Regions from separate parts of the Niabella sp. CPT15-335-S11 genome, predicted to be linked through region 1. Evidence: riboswitches for the same ligand, from Rfam matches in the RefSeq annotation. Region 1 holds a riboswitch; the other holds the start of a gene.
What was found. A riboswitch is a leader RNA that binds a small molecule or an ion and turns the genes downstream of it on or off. The one in region 1 is predicted to bind cobalamin.
Positions count from the first base shown of each region.

Region 1 (8,108 bases):
CGGTTCCCGAACCAGGTAACCGGAAATAGCTGATCGGGGCTGCCGGCCGGACTGGTACTTACCCGCGATTGCCACATTTTCACCAGCTTCAGCGCGTTCCATATCTTATTATTAAAATTGCGTCCCTGCTCCAGTGAGCTTTCATCAAAGAGCAGGTCGTTCCCCGCCGGCGAGGAGATCATAATACCAAACCTCACCGCGTCTGCGCCATAGGTATCGATCAGTTCAAGCAGGTCGGGCGAATTACCCAGGGACTTGGACATCTTCCTGCCCAGTTTATCCCTCACCATCCCTGTAAAATAAACGTCTCTAAACGGGATTTCTTTTTCGAACAAGAGGCCGGCGATTACCATCCGCGCCACCCAAAAGAAAATGATATCCTGGCCGGTAACCAGTACAGAGGTGGGATAATAATAATTGATATCCTCATTGCCAGGGTTGGTAATACCCCGGAACACTTCACTGGGCCAGAGCCAGGAGGAGAACCAGGTATCCAGCACATCTTCATCCTGCCTGAGGCTGCCCTTTTCAAACGATTGCCCCTTCTGCGCGAATTCATCCAGGGCCTCTGCTTCCGTCGCAGCCACTACGAAACCGCCATCGGGTGCGTACCAGGCTGGAATCTGTTGTCCCCACCACAGTTGTCGGCTGATGCACCAGTCTTTCACATTCTCCAGCCAGTGCTTGTAAGTCGCGAGAAAACGTTCCCCGGGATGTATTTTAATATCTCCGTCCACTACGGCACTCAGTGCAGGTGCGGAGATTTCTTTCATTTTCAGAAACCATTGGGTCGAGATCCTGGGTTCCACTACGGCATGGCTTCTTTGAGAAAATCCATTTTTATTGATGATATCTTCGGTCTTCACAAGGTTCCCGGCGGCTTCCAGGTCTTTGACAATTTTTTCCCGGACCACAAAGCGATCCTCACCAATATATAATTGCGCGGCTTCACTGAGTGTGCCATCCTCATTTAACGTGTCGATGACTTCCAGGTGATGTTTGAGCCCGATATTATAGTCGTTGATATCATGGGCCGGTGTGATTTTCAGCGCACCGGTACCAAAATCTTTGTCCACATATTCATCAAAAATAATTGGGACGCGCCTGTTGATCAGCGGTACAAAAGCATACGCGCCTTTCAGGTGTTGATATCGTTCATCATCCGGATTGGCGCAGATGGCCGTATCACCCAGAATAGTCTCCGGGCGTGTGGTAGCCACCGTGATATAGCCGTCCTGTCCGTCCAGCTTATAGCGCACATAATAGAGTTTGCTTTGTACTTCGCGGTATTCCACCTCTTCATCGCTCAGGGCAGTTTTGGCTACGGGATCCCAATTGATCATGCGGGCGCCCCGGTAGATCAGGCCTTTTTTATAGAGGTCGATAAATACGCTGATGACGGCTTTGTAGTAGTGGTCATCCATCGTAAAATTCACGCGATCCCAGTCAACACTGCATCCCAGCCGGTCGATCTGGTTGTAGATGATGCCACCATATTTCTCCTTCCATTCGAATGCGTAACAGAGGAATTCTTCTCTGGTCAGACTGCTTTTTTCGATGCCTTTTTCTTCTTTCAGCATCTGCACCACTTTGGCTTCGGTGGCGATGGAGGCATGGTCGCTACCCGGCACCCAGCAGGCGTTATATCCGCTCATACGGGCCCGGCGTATCAGGATATCCTGGACGGTCTCGTTGAGGGTATGGCCCATGTGCAGGACACCGGTCACGTTTGGTGGTGGTATCACGATCGTGAAGGGTTGCCGCTCATCCGGCAGACTTTTAAAATATTGTTTTTCCTTCCAATATGCGGTCCATTTAGCCTCAATAGCGGCCGGTTCAAAGTTCTTTGTAAGCTCCATAAGGGTGCGAAATTAACCGAAATTTCGCAGTTGGCGGGAAAACGATTGCGTTTGAAGCGAGCATTGTTTTTTACTAGCCTGGGTCGGTAAGTTGATTTCGCAATTCCCTAAAATAAGTTGCAGCGTGCAGCATGCGACTTCCGTACCATCCAAACATTTCGCCATCGACCAGCAGGATTTTTGAGTGACTGAAAACGTTTTGAAGTTGGCGTGCATGTGATTCCTTAAACGGGAATGGTTCGCTGGAAAGCAATACCCATTCGGGCTTGAGTTTTTCTATTTCTTCGAGGTTGGTTTCGGGATACCTTAGGCGGTCGGCAAAGATATTTTCAAAACCGGCATATTGCATCATGGCGTGGATGAAGGTATCGCCGCCGACGGTCATCCAGGGTTCTTTCCAGATCAGGTAGGCCGCTGTTTTGCCAGTGCCATCCCGCAATGGTGAAAATGCTTTTTTTATTTCTCCAGCCAGCGCTTCGCTTTCCCTGTCTTTTCCGGTGGCCCGTCCAACCTGCGTGATCATGTCCAAAGCCTGGCTGAAATCGTTCACGTCGGTCAGCATCACGTTGTAATCTCGTTGCAGCGGTTCCACTTGTTCCCTGATGTTCTCTTCTTTGTTGGCGATGATCAGATCGGGAGACAGTGCGCTGATTTTTTCAGTCTGGATATTCTTGGTGCCTCCTATCCTCGTCTTTGTGCGAAACCACGCTTGTGGGTGGACGCAAAACTTGGTAATGCCCACGACCTCTTCTTCCAACCCCAGACTGTAGAGCAATTCGGTGATGGAAGGGACTAGGGAGACGATGCGGGTCATGATAATTGGTAAAGGAGATATTAGACGATAGTATTTAGACGTTATATATTACCCGCCCCCGCCCGAATCGATCGCCCCGGTCGGGCGGGCGTAGCGAACGGTACGTTCGGGCGGGGACTATATATATCATATTTTAAATATATATTGGCCTTAAATTATACGTCATAAGGCCCTATTTTGATACAAGACTCGTTACTCTCCCGATTCATTCGTCAATCGTAATTGACCTACTTCATTCGTCAATGATCATTCATAATTCGCCATTGAACAACGTCATTCGTAATTGATCATTCGTAATTCGTAATTGACTCACTTCTTCTCCCCAGTGTAAATACAGCAGATCCCCATGGTGAGTGACCGGTACTGTGTACTGCTGAAGCCGGCTTTTTTCAATAGTTCCAGAAATTCCTCCCGTTCTGGAAATGCCCGGGCTGATTTATTCAGGTATTGATAAGCCGCTTTATTCCTGGCGAAGATCCGTGCGAACTGAGGTGCCACCACGTCCATATAAAACCGGTACAGCCCCGCAAATCCAAATGTGTGCGGCTGCGAGAACTCCAGGATCATCAGCTTGCCCCCTGGCCGCAACACCCGGCAGATCTCAGCCAGACCTTTCTCAAGGTTTTCAAAATTACGAACGCCAAAAGCGGCCATGGCGGCATCAAAACTATCCGCGGCAAAAGGCAGGTCTTCGGAATCCCCCTTCACTAAGTCGATCTTTCGGGCGAGACCTTCTTTCTCAATTTTTTTCCGGCCCTCTTCCAGCATCCCGGCTGATATATCCACCCCGGTGATCCGCTCGGGATCCAGCGTCCTGCAGGCCATGATCGCCAGATCAGCCGTACCCGTGGCGATATCAATGATCTGCTTCGGGTTTGACGCCTTTAGCGTATTCAGACCTTTCTTCCGCCATCCGATGTCGATCCGTGCCGACAGCAACCGGTTCATGAAATCGTATTTCCCGGCAATCCGGTCAAACATTTCTGCTACCTGTTCTTTTTTGGTCTTGTCCGACTCCCGGAAGGGAATTATATCATCATGAGGTAATTGAGCCATGGCGGCAAAGTTAGCCCAAAATCGGCTTTTTTACTGCAAAGCCTGTTACCTGCACCAAGTTGAACCGGATTCACCTTTTAGGATTTATGATATGCCCGCCCTACTTTTGCTGTTATGGAAATTTTGTCCGCATCATACCTGAAAAGCAGCGCCAATTTCAGTCAGTGTCCCGCGCCGGACCGGCCGGAATATGCATTCATCGGCCGTAGCAATGTGGGCAAATCTTCCCTGATCAATATGCTTTGTCATAAAAAAGCACTGGCCAAAACCTCATCCACACCGGGTAAGACCAAACTGATCAACCATTTTGAAATCGTTTCGTCTGTCAGCAACCGCGATAGCAAAAACAGGACTTCATGGTATATCGCCGACCTGCCGGGTTACGGGTATGCAAAAGTTGCCCAAAAAGAACGGAAAAGCTGGTCGGTGATGATAGAGCATTATATTCTGAAAAGACCCAATCTCTGCAGCCTTTTTATCTTAATTGACAGTCGCCATGAACCCCAGAAAATTGATATTGAGTTCATCAACCAGCTCGGCGCCTGGGGCGTCCCTTTTACTATTGTGTTTACCAAAGCCGACAAAAACAAACCTGGGGCAACCGTTCGGAATGTGGAGCAATTTTTGGAAGCCCTGCGATCAGGCTGGGAAGAGCTTCCTCCTTACTTTATCTCATCCGCCATCGATAGAACCGGACGGGAAGAAATTCTTGATCATATTAACAAACTGAACAATTTGTTCAGGAAAACTTTTCCAGGAAAAACGCTGTAATGGCGGTTAGATACTAGACGTTATCCACCCGAATCGTCGGCCGCGGCGGACGGGCGGGGACGTTAGACGCTAGATTTTAGACCTTAGGCTCATTAATTACATATAAGAAGCATATGTGCTAAACTCCCCTGCAATTAATTCCAGACTCCCTATATTTGCAGCGATTTGGTTGGCGGTAACGCCATGAAAAGGGAAGTCCGGTGAGAGTCCGGCGCTATCCCCGTAGCTGTAATGCCCACTTGATCTCATTGTTAAATGAGACGCAGAAAAGTTTTATTAAGACCCACTTTCATCACATATGGAGGGAAGGAAATAAAACGGGCCAAGCCAGAAGACCTGCCAGATCATGATTCAATATTCAGCTTTCGGGAGAAAAGTGGGGTATTAGCGGTTTCCTTAAAACCAGCTTTCATAGTCTGCAGCTTTTAAGTTACTTCTAATGTTCATTTCACCGGAAGCAGTCACTAAAAACTTTTTACATGAAAAAGAAAATTTTAGTAGTGGCTGCTGTACTCATTTACGGCACACTACAAGCACAAACCGACAGCCTGCTTAACCTTGAAGAAGTAACGGTTACAGCAACGAAATTCCCGAAAAAGACTTCTGAGACTGGCAAAGTAGTCAACATTATTACCGCTGAAGAGATCAGCCGGGCAGGCGGGAAAGATCTCTCACAATTGCTCTCAGAACAGGCCGGCATTATCGTGAGCGGCGCCAACAGTAACCCTGGAAAAGATAAGGCTATTTATATGCAGGGCGCAAACTACGGGTACACCCTGATCCTGCTGAACGGCGTGCCGGTAACCGATCCGACCGGAGTAGGGGGAGCTTTTGATCTGAGAATGTTGCCCGTTGACCAGATCGAAAGAATCGAAATTCTGAAAGGCGCTGAAAGTACGCTCTACGGATCCGAAGCCGTAGCCGGGGTCATCAATATCATCACCAAAAAAGGGGGAGCCAAACCCGTTGGTGTATCGGGCGGCATTTCTTATGGCACCCACCAAACATTCCGTGCAAATGCCGCGCTGGGCGGGCACTACAAAGGATCATCCTACAATATCGGTTATGTTCACCAGGAGACCCGGGGCATCTCCGAAGCGGTTAACCAAATCGATACCGCTATCAGGAACGGGTATAATCAAAACGCGTTCAGCGCAGATTTCAACGCCAAGCTGACTGAAAACTTCTACCTAAAACCCTACTTCAGGTATTCAAGGTACATGGGCTCCATTCCCGATGGCGCGTTCCAGCCGGCCGCTAATCCCTATGATGCCCGGCTGATCAACACAGGAAGCCAGGCTGTATATTATTTCAAAGGAGGTTCCATTACCGGAATCTATGCCTATGATGATGTGGAACGCCATTACAAATTTTCCTGGGGCGCTTCTGACTATGCCGGTCACAAAAAAACGGCCGAGCTAATTTCCACTTATTCCTTCAATCCATATTTCCAGGCGCTGGCCGGATTCAGGTATGATAAGCTGGTCATGAAGCATCCCAGACCGGATGTCAAGGATACCCTGGCCACGGTTGCCAGCCCTTACTTGTTGCTCTTCCTGAAGAACCGCACCGGTTTCAACCTGGAAGCAGGCGGAAGGCTCAACTTTCATTCCAAGTACGGGAACAACGCGACTTTCAGCCTGAACCCTTCCTACCTCATCAATGAGAAAGTGAAGCTTTTTGTAAACTATGGAACCTCGTTCCGGGCACCCGCTTTGTCCGAGCTTTATGGACAATTTGGTGCCAACCCCGATTTGAAACCCGAAAAATCCCGGAACCTGGAAGCCGGAATTTCAGCGAAGCTCCTGAATGATAAGCTCCAGGGCCGTGTCGTTTATTTTGACCGCAGGATTGATGATGTCATTACCACAGACCAGAAGTACCGTTATATCAACCTCAATCATCAAAAAGATCACGGGGTTGATATCGAGACCGGAATCGCCCTTACAGAACTGCTGAACCTGAAACTGTTTTATTCCTTCGTAACCGGCGAGGTTACAACAAAGAGCGGAAACGCAGATACCACTTTCAATAACCTGTTCAGGAGACCAAAACACAGTGCCGGCGCGACCTTGGGCTATCAGGCTACCAAACAACTTTTCCTGTCGGCGCACGCCAGGTATTTTGGCGAGAGAAAAGATATCGCGTTTAACGCGGTGACCTACAAAGCTGAAAATCGGACATTGGACCCCTATACCCTGGTGGACCTGTACGCTGAATACGGGATCCTGAAGAATAATCTGAAGTTGTTCGGACAGGTCAATAACCTGTTCAATGCCAACTATTCGGAGATCACGGGATACGCGACCCTGGCCCGCACCTGGACGGGAGGGATCCGGTTTAACTTCTGACCTCCGGCAGCGGCGTTTTGGGCAGCGTGATGCTGACCAATAACTCGACTGGATACAACACGACCGGGCAATCACCTCAGAAGGGTAAACGGGGTGGTTTCCCGGTCTTGTTTTCAAATAATATACATTTGCAACCAAAAGGGAAGGACATGAAACCGATCAACCTGAATGCTTTACTGACTATTACGTTTACGTTGTTCGCGATTATTGATATAATCGGCTCAATTCCCATCCTGCTGTCCGTCAAGAATAAGATGGGCGGCAAGATAAGAGAACTCAGGGTAACGGCCATTTCCGGGTTGCTGATGATCCTATTCCTGTACCTCGGCGATTCAATCCTGCATGTGCTGGGGCTGGACGTTAAGTCTTTTGCGGTGGGAGGCTCGATCGTAATCTTTATCCTTGGACTTGAGATGGTGCTGGGGATTGAGTTTTTCAAGCCTGAAGGAGACGAAAAAGCTACAACCATTGTCCCGCTTGCCTTTCCGCTGATCGCGGGCTCGGGCACGTTGACCACCATCATGTCGTTAAAAGCAAACTACGATGAAACAACGATATTATTAGCCATCTTTCTGAACCTGATCATCATTTTTATTGTCCTGAAATCCCTCGGTCCTATATCCAGGCTCTTAGGTAAAAGCGGATTAATCGCTGTAAGAAAATTTTTTGGCGTAATATTGCTGGCCATTGCCGTAAAAATCTTTGCGGCCAATGCAGCGGGTTTGTTGCAGTCCGCACCATAGCCTCCCCCGGCCTTGTAGTACAACGGATAGTACGTGGGTCTCCGGAACCCATGATCCCGGTTCGATTCCGGGCAAGGTCACCACGCAAAAGCCGCCTTATTGGCGGCTTTTGTTGTTTATGGAAGTTCCTGCCTGCTTCTGATGGCCTTATCTAAAGATATTCACTGCTATAGCTCGCTCACTGTTCAACACACTGGATAACATTAAAACGCCGTGTTCTGTAAAAACATTAGGTAGTTTTCTTCTACCGCCCCAACTTGATATCACATTTTGTGATATCAAGTTGGTCCATTCCTGTTCCGTAAGCCGGAACATGAAATCATCAGGAAAGCGGCCCTCATTTCTGGTTACTGCCTGATTTAGAACCCTCGTTTCTACGCCGTACAACTCTGATAAATCACTGTCCAGCATCACATTTTGCCCGCGCAGCAAATAAATTTTACTGATCACTTTTTCATTGCTTACCATTAAGGCCTTTGCCATCGTTATGTTTTTTAGCTAACAAGCAGAAAGG
Region 1 covers NZ_JBYTEI010000002.1:965,504-973,611, forward strand. Annotated here, with positions in the region: gene AC3WS5_RS10395 (valine--tRNA ligase) at 1-1,859, opposite strand, end outside; gene AC3WS5_RS10400 (ABC transporter substrate-binding protein) at 1,933-2,673, opposite strand; gene ubiE (bifunctional demethylmenaquinone methyltransferase/2-methoxy-6-polyprenyl-1,4-benzoquinol methylase UbiE) at 2,983-3,729, opposite strand; gene yihA (ribosome biogenesis GTP-binding protein YihA/YsxC) at 3,844-4,500, shown strand; cobalamin riboswitch at 4,650-4,858, shown strand; gene AC3WS5_RS10415 (TonB-dependent receptor plug domain-containing protein) at 4,980-6,851, shown strand; gene AC3WS5_RS10420 (MarC family protein) at 7,001-7,594, shown strand; tRNA gene AC3WS5_RS10425 (tRNA-Arg) at 7,603-7,677, shown strand; gene AC3WS5_RS10430 (ORF6N domain-containing protein) at 7,742-8,077, opposite strand.

Region 2 (8,108 bases), on a different contig from region 1:
TGTATATTCTAGTATTTCCGTACAGAGGTTGCTGCTTTTGATTGTTCCCAAATTCTGTTGATTGCTTTTTCTGTTGGCAGCATCTTTATATAACATATAGGGCGTACCCGTTTCAATTTGTGACTCCAAGATTGCAAACCATAGCTCCTGTGCTTTAACTGTTTTTATTGCCCTGCCTTCTGCCTCGTATTGTTCATATAGTTTTTCAAATGCTGAACCCCAACAGTCACTTAATCCCGGCGCTTCATTGGGGCAAAACAAGCTCCAATTACCATTTGCTTCAACGCGTTTCATAAACAAATCGCTAATCCACAAAGCATAAAACAAGTCTCTTGCACGTAATTCTTCTTTACCGTGATTTTTTCTTAAATCCAAAAACTCAAACACGTCGGCATGCCAAGTCTCTAAATAAATAGCAAAAGCGCCTTTACGTTTACCACCGCCCTGGTCAACATACCTCGCGGTATCGTTGAACACACGAAGCATAGGAATAATGCCGTTGCTCGTGCCATTTGTGCCGCCGATATAACTTCCAGTTGCGCGAATATTATGAATAGCCAAACCAATACCACCGGCGCTTTGAGAAATTCTTGCGGTTTGCTTCAGTGTATCATAAATGCCGTCAATACTGTCGTCTTTCATCGTTAAGAGAAAACAGCTACTCATTTGCGGCTTAGGTGTACCTGCGTTGAACAGTGTGGGTGTGGCATGTGTCATCCACTTTTCACTTAACAAATGATACGTTTTTATGACTTCGTCAATATCATTTTTGTGAATGCCTACTGCCACTCTCATATACATGTGTTGCGGACGTTCTGCTATCTTTTCATTAATCTTCAGCAGGTAAGATTTTTCTAAAGTCTTAAACCCAAAATAATCAAAGCCGTAATCCCTGTCATAGATGATCGTGCTGTCCAGAATATCTGCATGCTTTTGTATTATCTGCATTACATCATCTGCGACCAAAGGCATTTTTCTTCCTATTTTTTTATCGGTGTACTCGTGCAGCTTACGCATGGTTTCTGAAAAGCTTTTCACCGTGTTTTTATGTAGATTACTTACTGCTACGCGTGAAGCCAAAATTGCATAGTCGGGGTGAATCGTAGTTAAAGAAGCCGCGGTTTCGGCTGCAAGGTTGTCTAACTCTGTTGTTGGGACACCTGCATAAATACCCTCTATGGTCTTCTTTGCCACATCAATAACATTTACTAAAGGGCTTAAGCCATAGCTTAGTTTCTCAATTCTCGCCGTTACTTTATCAAACTTTATGGACTCTTGTTTTCCGCTTCTTTTTATTACGTACATGATTGAAGAATTTTATGGTTAGTAATTGGATTTTAAAAATCATCGTCAGTTGAAAATACCTGCGCGCCTTTGTTTGCCATTACACCTGCCTTTTGATAATCACCGACTCTTTTTTCAAAGAAGTTAGTTTTTCCTTGTAACGAAATCATCTCCATAAAATCAAAGGGATTTGTGCTGTTGAACATTTTTGAGCAGCCTAACTCGGTTAGCCATCTGTCTGCGACAAATTCAATGTATTGCTGCATCAGCTTCGCATTCATACCAATTAAATCAACAGGCAGTGCTTCGGTAATAAATTCTTTTTCTATGACAACAGCATCGCCGATAATAGCTTTTACTTCTTCTTCCGAAAGTTTATTGTTCAACATGCTATACAACAAACAGGCAAACTCACAATGCAAACCTTCATCACGGCTTATCAGTTCATTGCTAAAAGTAAGTCCGGGCATTAAGCCTCTTTTTTTTAGCCAAAAAATGGAACAGAAACTACCGCTGAAGAATATACCCTCAACAGCCGCAAATGCAATAAGTCTTTGAGCAAAATTTCCGTTCTCAATCCAACGCAAAGCCCACTCGGCTTTTTTCTTTACGGCGGGAACTGTATCAATGGCATGAAAGAACTTGTGTTTTTCGGCAGCATCTTTCACATAGGTATCGATCAGCAAGGCATAGGTCTCGCTGTGAATGTTTTCCATCATGATTTGAAAACCATAGAAACATCTTGCTTCAGGTAATTGCACTTCGCTCATGAAATTTACAGCGAGATTTTCATTGACTATTCCATCACTAGCGGCGAAAAATGCAAGTACATGAGAAATAAAATGACGTTCACCGTCATTTAGAGACGCCCAATCTTTCAGGTCGCTGCTAAGATCAATTTCTTCTGCCGTCCAAAAACTGGCTTCATGGCGTTTGTAGTGTTCCCAAACTTTAGGATAATTGATAGGCAGGATAACAAACCTGTCTTTGTTTTCTTTTAATAAAATTTCATTGTCATATTGCATAGTAAAATAATTTTAAAATTTTACCTGCGGACAAAAAGGTACAGTGCTGAAAGAATAAGCCGTGCAATATGCCGAAACTATCAGTACCTGCTTTTCCTCCGAAAGCGTAGTTACTAAAGATTTCTTTGGCAGGTCTTCTGACTTACTCCGTTGTTTAGGGCCTTCCCATTAATGAAAACAGTGGCATGAAGATTAAACAACTTTTTAGGAGCTTACAGCTACGGGGATAGTTCCCGACTTTCACGGGATTCCCTTTTAATGACATCCATTCTGTGATGGATTATCAACCAAATTGTATTGCAAAATAGTAAGCCTGTTTAGAATGAGGTCAGATTGTTATCCACGTTGTGTTGAAAACACAGGAAAGTCAATATTGGCTTAGGCTAAGAGGAGGAAAATACCGCTCTCGTAATTCTTAACTTGTAATTGAATATATATCTAATATCCAGTATCCCTGGCTGCCGGAAGGTTTACCCTCCTTCGGCGGGCAGGCCTGTCGTAGCTAGCGCGTAACCCCTTCTCCATCGCTATCTGAGAATATTAATCACTTTCATCGATTTCATCTGCAGTTGGTCGTTGCGCCTGATAATTACTCTGACTCTTCCGGTGGCGGATTGTAATTCCTGTTTAAGGTCCTTTAAATTTAATCCGAAACGATTGTTCACGGCGAGCACTTCATCACCTTCCATAAATCCTGCTTTTTCCGCGGGGGATCCCTTGGGGATGGATCCGATCTTAATCTTTCCATCGATCAGGTACAGCTCAATGCCCGAGTACGCATAATCAAAGGGTTCCCTGAAGTGCGTGTTGGGGATGAGGTGGATTTGCCTTTTGTTATAATTGATGATGCAGTTAAACCTTCTGAAAATATCATTCCCGATCAACCCGCCCATCAACGGGTAGGAGGTTATGTTGAAGTCGTCCCTGAATATATTGATCGGAACATTTCTGAATTTGTAAGGTCCGATCTTTAACTCCTTACAAACCGTCGTTAACATATCTACTCTTCCGCCCAGTCCCTCCCCCTGTTTGAGATATTTTTTCCGCTTGGTTTTTATGAATGCGCTGTCTTCCACAAAATCATCTGAGAATAAAACCGTAAGCCCGGCGCCAATATCAAAGAGATAATTGAAGTTCACCGGTCGCGAATCAGAGATCTCGGCGTTATGAACGGGAAGCATGCCGATGCGGGGAAGTATCAGATGGCCGCCTTTTGGATATTTCAAACTGCCGTTTGTCCAAAATGAGAGCTCATTGGTGTCGTAATTTATCCTGATTATGTAACGGCTAAACAGGGAGTAACCAATGATCCCATCTATTTTATCACCATATAGTGAAGAAAGCATGTCATAGTCAATGACATGGAAGTTCAGGCTGTCTGCCACGAGAGAACCGATGGTTAGTTTGTGATTTTTCAGGAATCCAACTTTCCTGATCCCTCCGATACCCCTGATGATCCTTTCTGGTGCAGGAACATGCAGGCCCAGTTCAGCCGCGGTGGAAGAATCGAGGGAAATGCCACCGCTGCCCGTGTCTAGGATGAAGTTGAGAGAGTCGGGATAATTATCGAAAATAGCCCGCAGCAAAATCACTCCCCCGGTCAATTGGGTAAAGCCAGCGCTGGTGATAAACCGGCTTGGGGGTTCAATAAATTCTTCCTGGCCCGCAAGCGGCTTTATCAACATTAATTGTATGAGTACCAATATAGTTAGCCTAAGGTGCATATTATCTACTCAAATTGCAAAATACCCGGTGGTAACTCTCGCCTCATCCTCAAAAGCAACCCATTCCGGGCAACCAGCGCCTGTCAGAGACTGGTTCATCCGGATCATACACAAGTTACAAAGTTTTCCTGGTAAATTCTAAAACCGCCTTTTCCCGGCGAGGGAATTCTTTTACTTACCTTTGTCTCTTCAGCAAAACGAATATGAACTTATCTGAACTTTATAAAAAGGCGTCGGGTTTTGAGTTCCTTAGTATAGAAGAGGGGGTTTACCTCTACCATCACGCTCCGTTAGGGGAGTTGATGATGGTTGCAGATGAACTTCGGAAAATACAGGTACCTCATGGGAAAGTCACCTGGCAGATCGACCGGAATGTAAATACCACCAATGTTTGTATAGCCAACTGTAAATTCTGCAATTTCTACAGGATACCCGGTCACTCCGAAGCATATATTACAGATATGCCCACCTATCGGAGAAAAATTGAGGAGACTATCAGATATGGAGGCGATCAGCTATTATTACAGGGAGGGCACCATCCTGAGCTGGGTCTCCAGTTTTACGTTGATACGTTCCGCCAGATCAAGGCGGAGTTTCCGGATATCCGGCTGCATGCCCTGGGGCCACCTGAAGTAGCCCATATCACAAAACTGGAAAAAAGCACCCACCGGGAAGTGCTGCAGGCATTGAAAGCTGCAGGTATGGATTCACTGCCGGGCGCGGGCGCCGAAATTTTGATCGATAGGGTACGGAGGCTAATCAGCAAGGGGAAATGCGGGGCCCAGGAATGGCTCGACATTATGCACGAGGCTCATGAGCTCGGGATTACAACATCAGCAACGATGATGTTCGGGCATGTGGAAACTATTGAGGAAAGATTCGAACACCTGGCAAGGATCCGGGAAGTTCAAAGCAGGAAACCCGAAGGTGCAAAAGGATTTCTGGCGTTTATCCCCTGGACTTTCCAGGATGTGGATACGCTGCTTGCGAGAATCAGGGGAGTACATAATTTAACGACACCTGCTGATTATATCCGGATGATCGCGCTTAGCCGGATCATGCTGCCAAATATTAAAAACATACAGGCGTCATGGCTCACTGTTGGCAAGCCAACGGCACAACTTTGTCTGCACAGCGGTGCCAATGATTTTGGAAGCATCATGATCGAGGAAAACGTAGTTAGCGCTGCCGGGGCTCCGCACCGCTTTACTTATCGTTCTATCCAGGAGGCGATACGCGAAGCAGGGTTTGAACCTCAGTTGCGTAACCAGGAATATGATTGGAGGACAATCCCAGAGGCAATTCAGGAGCAGGTAGTAGATTACTAAGTGCCTTTAAAATAATATAGAGATCCTCCTGAACAATTTGCAGAACTACATTGTTATCGTTTAGGATGACCGCTCCTAAGAAAATAATAATTATCGGCGGCGGATTCGCCGGCATAAATCTGGCAATGGGGTTAAAACACAAGCCAGGGATGGATGTAACCCTTGTTGACAGGAACAATTATAATTTCTTCCCCCCCCTTTTATACCAGGTAGGCACAGGATTTTTGGAACCATCTGCTATCAGTTACCCCTTCAGGAGATTTTTGAGAGATAAATCCAATATCAGGTTCCGTATGGCAGAGCTGGAAGGAATTGATCCGGCAGAAAAGAAAGTGAGATTATCCAACGGGACCCTTCCCTACGACATACTCATCCTTGCCATAGGGGCAGAGACCAATTACTTTGGGATGAAGAATGTCAAGGATGCGGCTATTCCTATGAAGACGCTTAGCGATGCGTTGGCTATGCGTAATATTTTATTGAAAAGGCTGGAACAGTCTTCTCGAGTTACGGACATTGAAGAAAAAAGAAAGCTTCTCAGTATTGTAGTCACGGGCGCTGGTCCAACGGGCGTGGAACTGTCAGGAATGTTCGCTGAAATGAGGAAGAATATCATCCGAAAGGACTATCCTGAACTTACCGGCCAGGGCCTGGGTGAAATATACCTCGTGGATGGAGCGAAAGAGCCCCTCGCAGCGATGTCTTCCGTGGCCTCCAACTATACGGGCGAGTCACTTGCCAAAATGGGCGTAAAACTGAAGATGAATGTAACAGTCCGCGATTATGACGATCATAAAGTCTGGCTTTCCGATGGTAGTTTCATTGAAACCTATAACCTGATCTGGGCCGCGGGCGTTTCGGCATCCATCATTGATGGCATTCCCCAATCGAGTTATGGCAGAGGAAAAAGACTGATCGTGGATGAATTTAATAAAGTACAGGGAACTGATAATATTTACGCGGTAGGCGATACCTGTCTGCAGACACACGATCCCGCTTATCCAAACGGGCATCCGCAGTTAGCGCAGGTTGCTATCCAGCAGGGAAAGAATCTGGCGAAAAACCTCACGCTGGAAAATCCTCAGCCGTTCTTCTATCACGACAAAGGTACTATGGCGATTATTGGCAGGAACAAGGCCGTTGCTGATCTCCCCAAACCCGAGACACATTTCCATGGATTTTTTGCCTGGTTAATCTGGTTGTTTATCCATGTCATGTCACTGCTCAATTACCGTAACCGGATGCGGACACTCTACAACTGGGTAGGCGCTTACTTCAGTAAAGATCAGTCTTTCCGGATGATCATCCGGCCGGAAGAAGAGACTTTCGCAAATCTTTCTTCCGTATCTGAAAAGAAGGAAGCTGTTTAATTTAAGCTAATCTAATATTCCGCCAAGCTATAATCCAGTCTGGTTAACGTGTGGGGTATTGCTTGTGCCATGCATTTCCGGGAATCTTTTCCTAAATTAGATTATGATTGAACGGAATCTTTTGTTGGTCGTCTCCCTTATACTGGTCATCTCCCTTTTAACCATGATGAGCTACAGGCTTAAGATCTCTTATCCCATATTTCTGGTGATGGCGGGATTGTTGATCAGCCTGGTGCCAGGAGTCCCCAATATGAGAATTAATCCGGACTTCGTATTTCTCATTTTTCTTCCCCCAATACTGTTTGCGGCTGCGTGGCAAATCCCCTGGGACGAACTATGGAGATTGAAAAGGAGTGTAACCCTCCTGGGTTTTGGATTGGTTTTCTTCACTTCTACCCTTATAGCCTGGCTATCACAATACCTTATACCGGGCTTTACCTTTGCCCTGGGTTTTGTGCTCGGTGGGATTATCTCTCCCCCGGATGCAGTGGCTGCAACTTCCATATTAAAAGAGCTTAAAATTCCCAGGAGGGTGCTGGATCTGCTGGAAGGCGAAAGTCTGGTCAATGACGCAGCCAGCCTTATTGTTTTCAGGTTTGCAATGATAGCGGTTGTAACGGGAACATTTAGTTTTTGGCAGGCATCAAAAGCTTTTGTGCTTGTGGCAGGGATGGGTATCCTGATTGGATTGATGATCGCTTTCATTATTTATATCATCCAAAAATATTTTGCCACCAACACCGCCATAGATGCGGCCATTACGCTTACGGCCCCTTTTCTCATGTATCTCGCGGCAGAAAGTTTTCATTTTTCAGGCGTGTTATCTGTGGTTGCAGGGGGCCTGTTTCTAAGCTACCACAAGCATGATTTTTTAACTTATGAATCCAGGCTGAACATTTCCGCCCTTTGGGAAACCCTAACCTTTCTTTTAAATGGATTTATCTTTATTTTGATCGGGCTGCAAATGCCGTATATTGTCAGCAATTTTACGCAGAACACCGTTAAAGAAGCGCTTTATTACGGGCTAATAATCAGCCTGGCTGTGATTCTTATTCGCATCCTCTGGGTGTTTGCCGTAAACCGGATCCGAAACGCTTACACTAAAATTACACGTTCAGAACATTTAGTGATGGGATTGAAAGAAACGTTCCTGGTAGCATGGTGTGGTATGAGGGGTGTGGTTTCACTTGCTGCTGCGCTTTCAATTCCGTTCTTCCTTCGCGAAGGTGTAGAGTTCCCCTACCGGTACCTGATTCTTTTTATCACATTTATGGTTATTTTAGTCACCCTGGTATTTCAGGGCCTCACTATCTCACCCCTTATCAAATTACTTAAAATAGAAGATCCCGTTTCTGAGAAACAAAGATGGCAGGAGCA
Region 2 covers NZ_JBYTEI010000001.1:509,764-517,871, reverse strand. Annotated here, with positions in the region: gene AC3WS5_RS02120 (ribonucleoside-diphosphate reductase subunit alpha) at 1-1,305, opposite strand, end outside; gene AC3WS5_RS02115 (ribonucleoside-diphosphate reductase small subunit) at 1,338-2,309, opposite strand; cobalamin riboswitch at 2,420-2,616, opposite strand; gene AC3WS5_RS02110 (aspartyl protease family protein) at 2,837-3,994, opposite strand; gene mqnC (cyclic dehypoxanthinyl futalosine synthase) at 4,237-5,361, shown strand; gene AC3WS5_RS02100 (NAD(P)/FAD-dependent oxidoreductase) at 5,427-6,731, shown strand; gene AC3WS5_RS02095 (Na+/H+ antiporter) at 6,835-8,108, shown strand, end outside.
Region 2: linked by a shared signal. The riboswitch ahead of AC3WS5_RS02115 (ribonucleoside-diphosphate reductase small subunit) and the one ahead of AC3WS5_RS10415 (TonB-dependent receptor plug domain-containing protein) in region 1 are both predicted to bind cobalamin.